3 regions of the Peribacillus sp. TH16 genome follow, and region 2 is predicted to be linked to each of the others. Evidence: riboswitches for the same ligand, from Rfam matches in the RefSeq annotation. Region 2 holds a riboswitch; each other region holds the start of a gene.
The links. Region 2 has a riboswitch for lysine ahead of dapA (4-hydroxy-tetrahydrodipicolinate synthase). Riboswitches for the same ligand answer to the same signal wherever they lie in the genome.

Region 1 (3,289 bases), on a different contig from region 2:
ATTCAATGGGATCCTAGAGACCCAATCTAATGAGCCTAAAAACAGACTTACCCTTTTTATCGGAAGTCTGTTTTTCATTAGACTCCAAGCAATCAAACAAGCACTTTTGCATGCTGTCCTAATTTAAACGCTTCATGAAGTGCTTCGACTGCCTTCACCATTTCCTTTTCATTGACGACAGTTGAGACTTTAATTTCAGATGTGCTGACCATTTTCACTTGAATACCTGTGTTAGCCATCACTTCAAACATTTCGGCAGCCACTCCCGGATTAGATACCATTCCTGAACCGACGATAGACACTTTGGCCAATCCGCCCTCCGTTTCTATTCTATCGAATGCCAATTGGTCTTTATTTTTTTCTAGCACGTTTAAAACAGCTTCCGTATCTTCACTTTTTATGGAGAAAGAAAGGTTTGTTGTATCCTCTGCTGTCATGCTTTGGATAATAATGTCAACGTTTATTCGGTTTTTTGCAAGTGTCATGAAAATTGTGGATAATGATCCTAGTGATCGGGGCAAACCATTCACTGTGACCCTTGTAATACTGTCTTCAAAAGCAATACCGCGTACAATTAAATTTTCTTCCATAGTTGCTTCCTCCTCAATGGTAGTTCCTGCTTCTTTCTCCATACTCGAACGGACTTCAAGCGGAATCTGGTGGTTTTTCGCATACTCAACAGCTCTTGGATGAAGGACACCCGCCCCTAGATTGGCAAGTTCTAGCATTTCATCGTAAGAAATAGATTGCAGTTTTCGAGCATCTTTTATGTAACGTGGGTCTGTTGTAAATACACCCGTTACATCGGTATAAATATCACATCGGTCCGCATTTAATGCTGCAGCAATAGCCACTGCAGTCGTATCAGACCCGCCCCGCCCTAGTGTCGTGATTTCTCCATTTGCATCATTCCCTTGGAAACCTGCAACGACCACAATTTTCTTTGCCTGAAGCTGAGCTTGAATTCTCGAAGCATCAATGTTTAAAATCCGGGCATTCCCATGAACGGATTCTGTTTGCATGCCAGCCTGCCAGCCGGTGAAAGAAATAGCTTCACGCCCCGCTTCAATTAAAGCCATCGTTAACAGGGAAATCGTGACCTGCTCTCCAGTCGTCAATAACATATCCATTTCCCTCTTGCTTGGATTTTTGGAAATATCTTGAGCCATGTAAACTAATTCATCTGTTGTTTTCCCCATAGCTGAAACAACGACAACTACCTCATTCCCATTCTCTGCTTCCTCGATTACTCGATTGGCAACATTTTTGATTTTCTCGACACTACCGACGGATGTCCCGCCAAATTTTTGAACGATTAATGCCATCCTAATGCACCCTCTTTATCTTTTTTAGGCAATAAAAAAAGCAATGAGAAATATCTCATTGCTGTGATCACGTATTTAATACAGTAAACACAGTGAGATAGCTCTCCAGGGTATACCCCCTGACAATCCGCCATTTATTAAATGTCAGACCAGAAAAACAAGGCATGAGTCTTGTCCTCCTTCGGCGTTATCCCCTTTCAAAACCTTTCATCGAAGCTCATACTTCTCCAGGTTTTTACTCTTGAATTCCGCACCTCTATCAGCACTTTTAAGTTGTCTAGTTGAAAATTCCTTCTTATCATAGCATAGAGAAATGTAGGTAGCAAGATTATTCTTGCAATTTTCTAACGATTCCTTCAGCTACTCCTTTTGGCATGCCTGCCTCTATAATTTGTTCTACCGATGCCTCTTTAATTTTTTTCAATGAACCAAAATGCCTTAACAATTGCTTTCTTCGTTTTTCTCCGACTCCAGGTATATCATCAAGCTGCGAGTGAACCGCATTTTTCCCGCGTAGCTGGCGATGAAACGTAATCGCAAACCGATGCACTTCGTCCTGAATTCTTTGCAACAGATAAAATTCCTGGCTACGCGAATCAAGCGGTACCAGTTCCAGCGGATTGCCAATCATCAATTGCGATGTTCTGTGCTTTTCATCCTTAATGAGACCAGAAAGCGGAATATCAAGACCCAGTTCATTTTCTAAAATATCTCGAACAGCCTCCACATGACCCTTTCCACCATCAATAATGATTAAATCCGGAAGTGGCAGCCCTTCTTTTAAAACTCGTGAATATCTTCTGCGTACAACTTCACGCATCGATTCATAGTCATCGGGTCCCTGGACAGTTTTGATTTTATATTTGCGATACTCTCTTTTTTCCGGCTTACCGTCAATAAACACAACTAAAGCGGAAACCGGATCACTGCCCTGAATGTTCGAGTTATCAAAAGCCTCGATCCGATGCGGGGTATAGATGCCTAATTGCACCCCAAGATTTTCCACCGCATTGATCGTTCTTGCTTCATCCCGTTCAATCAAAGAAAACTTTTCCTGAAGGGCTATGGCAGCATTTTTATTCGCCAATTTAAGCATATCCTTTTTCGATCCCCGTTTTGGATGAATCGTCTTCACGCCAAGCAGCCCTTCAGCCATTTCCGCATCTACTGACTCTGGCAGCAAAATTTCCTTTGGTTTAAAGTGATTGGTAATCTCGTAAAACTGACCTAGGAATGTAAGAAGTTCCTGATCCGGTTCATCATACACTGGAAACAGGGAAACATCCCTTTCTATCAATTTCCCTTGTCGCACAAAAAATACCTGAACACACATCCAGCCTTTATCATAGGCATAGCCAAATACATCACGGTCGATAAAATCAGTCGTCATCATTTTTTGCTTCTCCATCGTGATATCGATGTGGGCAATTTTGTCACGGAACTCCTTTGCCCTTTCGAAATCAAGCTCTTCTGATGCCTCTAACATTTTTTCTGTCAGTTCTTTTTTTATCTCAGTATGGCCGCCGTTTAAAAATCGGTTGATATCATCCACCATTTTTTTATATTCCTGTTCCTCTACATCATACACACATGGAGCCAGGCACTGCCCGAGGTGGTAATAGAGACAAACGCGATCCGGTAGGGTATTGCATTTTCTAAGAGGATAGATGCGGTCGAGTAATTTTTTCGTTTCATTGGCCGCAAAGGCATTCGGATACGGACCGAAATATTTACCTTTATCTTTTTTGACTTTTCTCGTAATGATTAGACGCGGATGCCGTTCAGCAGTCAACTTGATGAATGGATACGTCTTGTCATCCTTCAGCATGATATTATATTTTGGATCATGTTTTTTGATTAAGTTTAACTCTAAAATGAGAGCCTCAATATTTGACGAGGTAACGATGTATTCAAAATCGTCTATCTCATTAACGAGTCGTAACGTTTTCCCATCATGGGAACCG
Region 2 (3,289 bases):
TTCAACTCTTAAAATGTTTTTTTCCTTTGGAATTTGTTCAGGTGATTTTAGAACTTGCCCTTCAAACATAATAAAATATACATGATCTTCATTTATAAATGCTTCATTTAATGCAATAATATCGTTTACCTGCACATCATAGCCCGTTTCTTCTTTAACTTCTCTGATGGCTGCTTCTTTTAGAGTCTCATTTGCTTCAACTGCTCCTCCTGGTAAGGACCAAGTGTTATTTTTTTTATTTAGTACCACTAAAATCTTATTGGTATCCTCGTTAAACAAAAGTGTGTACACAACATCAACACGATTCAAATTCAATACTCCTTTTCTTATTAGTTAAGAGTTAAACAAGTCTATTGTAAATTAAACATCTTTATTTGTAATTAATTATCTTTATTGTCATTGAACACCTTTTAGTGATCCATTGGACAACTAACTCAAACAAATTATAAATCAGTTCAATCTCATTTTGGATAGCGTTTACTCTTTGGTAAAGTTGCCCGATTACACAATACAGCTTAAAGAATCAATGGAGTTCTACTTACAATTGAAGCGATTCGTTTTCTTGCTTCCCAAACTTCACGGATTTTCATATCTTTTCTTTCCTTTGTTAGTTTTGTATTAGTCATGTTGTGCCCCCTCCTTGATCATTATTCTTGGTATTCATAAGATAAATACTAATTCCTTCTATAAGATATATCAATTGTAAAAACTGACTATAAAAGGGTGAAAAACTTTTCAAACAGTTTGTTTTATAAAACTATTAATCTGTTGAGTTTACATAATAGATGAATCCACCCCAATACCTTAGCCATTTCCATCGATTATCCATGTATTCTTAAAAAAATATTTCTAAATTGGCCTTGCAATAGAAAGGATTTCCTGTTATATTACAGTCAATTAAATATTTTCTTACTTCATACTTTTTGAAGTGAGGATAGAGGAGCAAAGACCATTAGTACACATTTTGAGGAGAATGAGATCCTATGACTATTGTGGAAAGGGGAATTTGCCGAAGCGGAAAGAATCTCATGTTCTTGAAGCTGGTTCTGCTATTGAATAAATACAGAACTGTCATATAGGAAACTATATGGAGGGCTATCTTACGCGCCGAAACGATTTTTTTTTATTAAATATTGTTTCTACTGCAGCAGCGAATCCTCGTTGTTGCTTTTTTGCGTTTACTCCTGAATGGCCCTGACCACCTCTGAATTTTTTTAAAAAATTATACTAAAGGGTGTGAAGTTATGAATTTTGGCCAAGTTTTAACCGCAATGGTTACCCCGTTTAATCATAATAATGAGGTTGATTTTAATGCTACGAGAACTTTAGTAAATTATTTAATTGCTAATGGTTCTGATGGATTAGTTATAGCTGGTACAACTGGAGAGTCGCCTACATTAACAGCAGAAGAAAAAGTAGATTTATTCAAATTTGTTGGGGAAGTTGTCGATGGAAGAGTTCCAGTTATAGCTGGAACTGGCTCAAATAACACGAAAGCTTCGATTAGCTTAACAAGACAAGCAGAGGCAGCAGGAGTCGATGGAATTATGCTCGTCACCCCATACTATAACAAGCCGTCTCAAGAAGGATTATTTCAGCACTTTAATGCGATTGCCCAATCAACATCATTACCGGTAATGCTTTATAATATTCCAGGACGAAGTGTTGTAAACATGTCAGTAGAGACGATTGTTAGTCTCTCAAAGATTAACAATATTGTCGCAGTAAAAGAAGCAAGTGGTGACTTAGATGCCATGGCACAAATCATAAGCAAATCCTCTAGTGATTTTACGTTGTACAGCGGCGATGATGGGTTAACATTACCTGTTTTAGCTATCGGTGGAACAGGCATTGTTTCGGTTTCTTCACACATCATTGGTAATGAAATGCAAGAAATGATCAATAGCTTTAAAAATGGTGATGTCCATGGTGCTGCTTCTACACATCGTAACCTTCTTCCAATTATGAAAGCATTATTTGCTGCATCAAACCCATCACCGGTAAAATCGGCATTAAATATGCGAGGATTAAATGTTGGAGGTGTCCGCTTACCATTGGTCCCTTTAAACAATGAAGAAAAAATAGCACTACAAATAGCTCTACAACCTAGTAACGTAGAAGCTGTTTAGTTGAATAAATAAAATAATGATTCATTCAGCGAGACTGGCGCTAAAGGTCTTAATTCTGTCTTTGTTCTTTTTGCTTGCGTAGCTGCCATCCGTACGTTTATAGCATATCGAATGATTGAAACTAGTGAAAAGGTTCTAGAAGATATTGCACCATAGGAAGACAATCTTTAAGGGGTAAGGTTGAAAAAACCTTACCTTTAATTTTTTTACTAACGGGTCTTAAGTTCCATAATTACCTTTTCTTTCACTTCGTTTTTATCTTTTTACAGATGATAGATAGATAAATAAAAATAGTAAACGCATTAATTCTTTGATAAACCAAAATAAATGTTTACTAAGTTGGTGTATATTTATTTAAATTTATTATTTATGTTGAAAGGAAGAATACAAATGATAAAAAAAATGGAACATATAGCTATTATTGTTACTAATATGGATCATACTATTCAATACTACTCAGATATGTTTGGGTTTAAGGTTCGCCTTCGAGGATCTTCAAAAACAAGAGAGATGGCATTTTTGTACTTGGAAGAACAGCCTAGTATGGAAATTGAACTAATCAAAGACATTGAACCTATTGGTAAGTATAACAAAAGTGGAATCGTTAACCACCTTTCTTTTACAGTAGAAGATATTAATATAGCAATTAACCATTACCGGAATAAAGGAATTGAATTTTTATCCCCTCAACCACAACCAACACTTGAATGTGGACGTATGATTTTATTCAATGGACCTAATGGTGAATTGCTACAATTGGTAGAACGAGCAAAAGATTAAAGATACTTAATATGAGATGAAATAAGTAAAGTTTGATCATTTCTGTGACCCTTATTATATTAAAAGCCCTTCACATCTAAGGAGTAGACAAATTTCATAAACCGAAAATATATAGAAGGTTGGGGATATACTGATTATTGATGGTGATAAGATTACCAGATCCAAAGAAGGCACTGAAAAGTAAGAAAAGAAATCAATGACTTGATGGATGAATTGTTTGAAGATTAACAGATTAGCCCTTCTCATTTAGGAGAAAGGCTTTTACGATTTGATAGACGCAGAAAGTTTATTTGTCTACATTATTTGTTCATCTGATTTTTGGATGATTTCTTTTAGTTCTCCTGTATCACCTTTAGCATTAATAATTTCAAAGATCTCAT
Region 3 (3,289 bases), on a different contig from region 2:
TTCCTACGGTTAGAAGCCTTATGGCTTCATTCATTAGATTGAGTCCTGCGTTAATATCTCGATCGTGGTGACTTGTTTTGCTTTTTATAATATCGACTATAGGAATCTGCTAAATTTTCCACCGATTTCTGTAAGGTAATACTGTCTACTTCTTTCAGGAAAGAATACTCTTTCTTTAAGCTGGAAGTTCTTTGATTGTTGCGTATTTATTCAGAAAAGAACCTTTCCATTCATTAGAGGATAATTGGCTGTTCTGCTTCATTTCTTCACAAATATACCAGTAGGCATCTTTCTCCTTTTGTTTGCCTAGAAAGAAGTTATAGACAAAACGGGAGCAGCCGATCGTTTTATTGATTAGAGCTAGTTGTTCTTTAGTTGGATAGATTCGAAATTTATAAGCTTTGTTTACGACCATTGGTTTCACCCCCTTATAGTTATTATTAACCACAGAACGTATGTTTGCCAAAAGATTACTTTGGCTTATGCCAACCGCCATTCATCTCTCCTTACCGTTGGGCTCTCGCCCTTCACACGCTTGAAGAGGGAGTCTTCTGGTGGGAAATGATAAAAAAAGGACCTGATTCCTCTTGAAGAAGAAATCAGGTCCTTTTAAAACGCTTATTTTACTTTAAAATCACATTCCTCAAGTGGGATGATTTTAGTTTTATACTTAATTTTATAGCCGAACCATAGGGCGAAGAATAAGATCAGGCCAATGTAAGAAACAAACATGGAATTCCAATCAATCCCGCTGCTGCTGAAAGCTTGGTAGCCTTGTCCAATGATAATGAAAATACATAGGACGAGCGCGAAGATCGGTCCAGTTGGGAATCCTTTAGCAAGGTATGGTAAAGCATTCAAATCAAGACCTTGAGCTACATAGGCTTTGCGGAATCGATAGTGAGCAATCGCAATTCCAACCCATGTGACAAATCCAGCCATACCTGAAGCATTTAATAACCAAATATAAACTACACCGTCACCGAAAAATGAAGCTAAGAAAGCGAGGCAACCAACTAAAGAAGTCGCGATAAGAGCATTCACTGGTACCCCTCTTTTATCGAGCTTGCCAAGGAATTTCGGAGCTTTTCCGTCGCGGGCCAAATCCCATAGCATACGAGTTGAAGCATACATGCCGGAGTTACCAGCAGAGAGCACAGATGACAATATAACTGCGTTCATGACCGATGCCGCAAACGCAAGACCTGCGCGTTCAAATACAAGTGTAAATGGACTGACGGCAACATCTTCGCTTAATAAACGTGCATCTGTGAACGGAATAATCATTCCAATTACAAAAATCGCAAGGATATAGAATAAAAGGATGCGCCAAAAAACGGACTTGATCGCTTTAGGGATATTTTTCTCCGGATTCTCACTTTCGCCGGCTGTAACTCCAAGTAATTCTGTTCCTTGGAAAGAGAAACCTGCTGCCATGAATACTCCTAGAATTGTGAAGAAGCCTCCATTAAATGGACCTTCTCCCATGGTGAAATTAGAAAAACCAATTGGGTCATTTCCCCCCAGGATTCCGAAAATCATTAGAAATCCAGTGATTAAGAAGATGATAACGGTCACGATCTTGATTAAAGCAAACCAGAATTCAGCTTCGCCAAATCCTTTAACAGACATATAGTTAAAAAGAAACATAATAATTAACGCAACGGCACTCCAGATAATGGACGAGCTGTCCGGGAACCAGAATTTCATAATTAGGACAACGGCAGCCAGTTCAGCTGCAATTGTGATGGCCCAGTTATACCAATAGTTCCAGCCAATCGCGAAGCCGAAAGATGGGTCGACGAATTTGGATGCGTAGACACGGAACGAACCGGCTACTGGCATGAATGCTGCCATTTCTGCAAGACTTGTCATTAAGTAATAAACCATGAAGCCAATGGCTGCGTATGCTGCCAAAGCACCTCCAGGCCCAGCGGTATGGATGGCACCGCCACTTGCTAAAAATAAACCTGTTCCAATCGTTCCACCTAATGAAATCATCATTAAGTGACGTGCTTTCAGGCTCCTTTTCAACTCAGTGGGATTTGATGTTGTTTGTGAATTTGACAATTGATGTTACACTCCTTTTTATTGGAAGGGAACGATATATAAAAAAACAGCAGTCGAAAAAGATCGACGGCTGTTTATAATAAACCCGTTTATCCTTCCGAAGATAGCTCCCCACGTTAATAAAACGTGACAGTGGTGTTCCTATTCGGTAACACCGCCAGCCTAGATATACAAGGACCATATCTAAACTTCGGCAACTTATCCTTTCAAACGGAGTCGTCAATTTTCCTGAATCTCGTCCGTACTACTTTTATAAGCCGCAGCCTCTAACTCATCGGTAAATGAGGAAGTATTCAATTTTCTTATACTAAATATATAAATCGTTGCGTCAACTTCTAGTCAACCTATACGATTTCAATATAAAGTTCAAACAATTACTTCTATGTCAGCAGGTCATTGAGTAAACTTTACTATATTAAAATTATAAAATAATCTTATAGATAGCGCAATGATTATTTTTCAAGGTTATTTTTTCCTAGTTTTTAAATGTATCACTTGAATTTGGTGTTTAAATGTTTGTCATTTAAACATCTTTTATTTGGATAATTAAGATAATTCAAATAGTTTTTCGTTTCATAAGAGTATAATCTAATTTTACATGTCTGATAACTTCAGGATTTTCAAATAGATCAACAGCCATTTTGCCAATCCAATCAAGCGGTAAGGAAACGGTTGTGATATCGAGCATCTCACTGAGGCTATCATTATTAAAACCTAGAATGGCCACGTCTTCTGGTACTTTCATTCCGAATTTGTTGGCAGTAAGAATGAATCCGGACGCGCTGTCATCATTAGTAATGATGATAGCCTCTGGTTTATCTATCATAGAATTCCAATCTTGGAACAATTTTTCACCATCTTTGATGTGATAACTGCCTTCAAACAGCCATTCTTTTTTATTTAAAAGATGATACTTATTCATAATATCGTTAAACGCCTTTGTACGAAGGGAGCTGTTTCTGCTCTTTTTTCGCCCGAGGCTGTATCCAATTTTCTTATATCCTTTAGCAACCACGTATTCAAGTGCAGAGGAAAAAGCGGCATAGTGATCAATGCTTATGGACGATAATTCAGCCTGGGCTGTATCTTCACATAAGATAATTGGTCCATATTTTTGATAGTCCAAGAGGACTTTCATTTCTGAAATTCTTGAACAAACGATAATGCCATCGAGTTGCTTCATTTGTAACATATTCAATGCCTGAATTTCTTTTTCTCT

Region 1: it holds a riboswitch for lysine, as region 2 does, so the genes downstream of both, JFV29_RS20630 (aspartate kinase) here and dapA (4-hydroxy-tetrahydrodipicolinate synthase) in region 2, are expected to answer to the same signal.
Region 3: it holds a riboswitch for lysine, as region 2 does, so the genes downstream of both, JFV29_RS25935 (amino acid permease) here and dapA (4-hydroxy-tetrahydrodipicolinate synthase) in region 2, are expected to answer to the same signal.

Annotation. Positions count from the first base shown of each region.
Region 1 covers NZ_JAEKEM010000009.1:1,359,486-1,362,774, forward strand. The annotation lists gene JFV29_RS20625 (YslB family protein) at 1-30, shown strand, start outside; gene JFV29_RS20630 (aspartate kinase) at 93-1,325, opposite strand; lysine riboswitch at 1,416-1,592, opposite strand; gene uvrC (excinuclease ABC subunit UvrC) at 1,654-3,289, opposite strand, start outside.
Region 2 covers NZ_JAEKEM010000003.1:363,878-367,166, forward strand. The annotation lists gene JFV29_RS13040 (NUDIX hydrolase) at 1-309, opposite strand, end outside; lysine riboswitch at 928-1,106, shown strand; gene dapA (4-hydroxy-tetrahydrodipicolinate synthase) at 1,245-2,129, shown strand; gene JFV29_RS13050 (VOC family protein) at 2,520-2,909, shown strand; gene JFV29_RS31060 (hypothetical protein) at 3,204-3,289, opposite strand, start outside.
Region 3 covers NZ_JAEKEM010000009.1:2,444,036-2,447,324, reverse strand. The annotation lists partial or broken gene JFV29_RS25940 (helix-turn-helix domain-containing protein) at 63-415, opposite strand; gene JFV29_RS25935 (amino acid permease) at 619-2,070, opposite strand; lysine riboswitch at 2,167-2,347, opposite strand; gene JFV29_RS25930 (LacI family DNA-binding transcriptional regulator) at 2,627-3,289, opposite strand, start outside.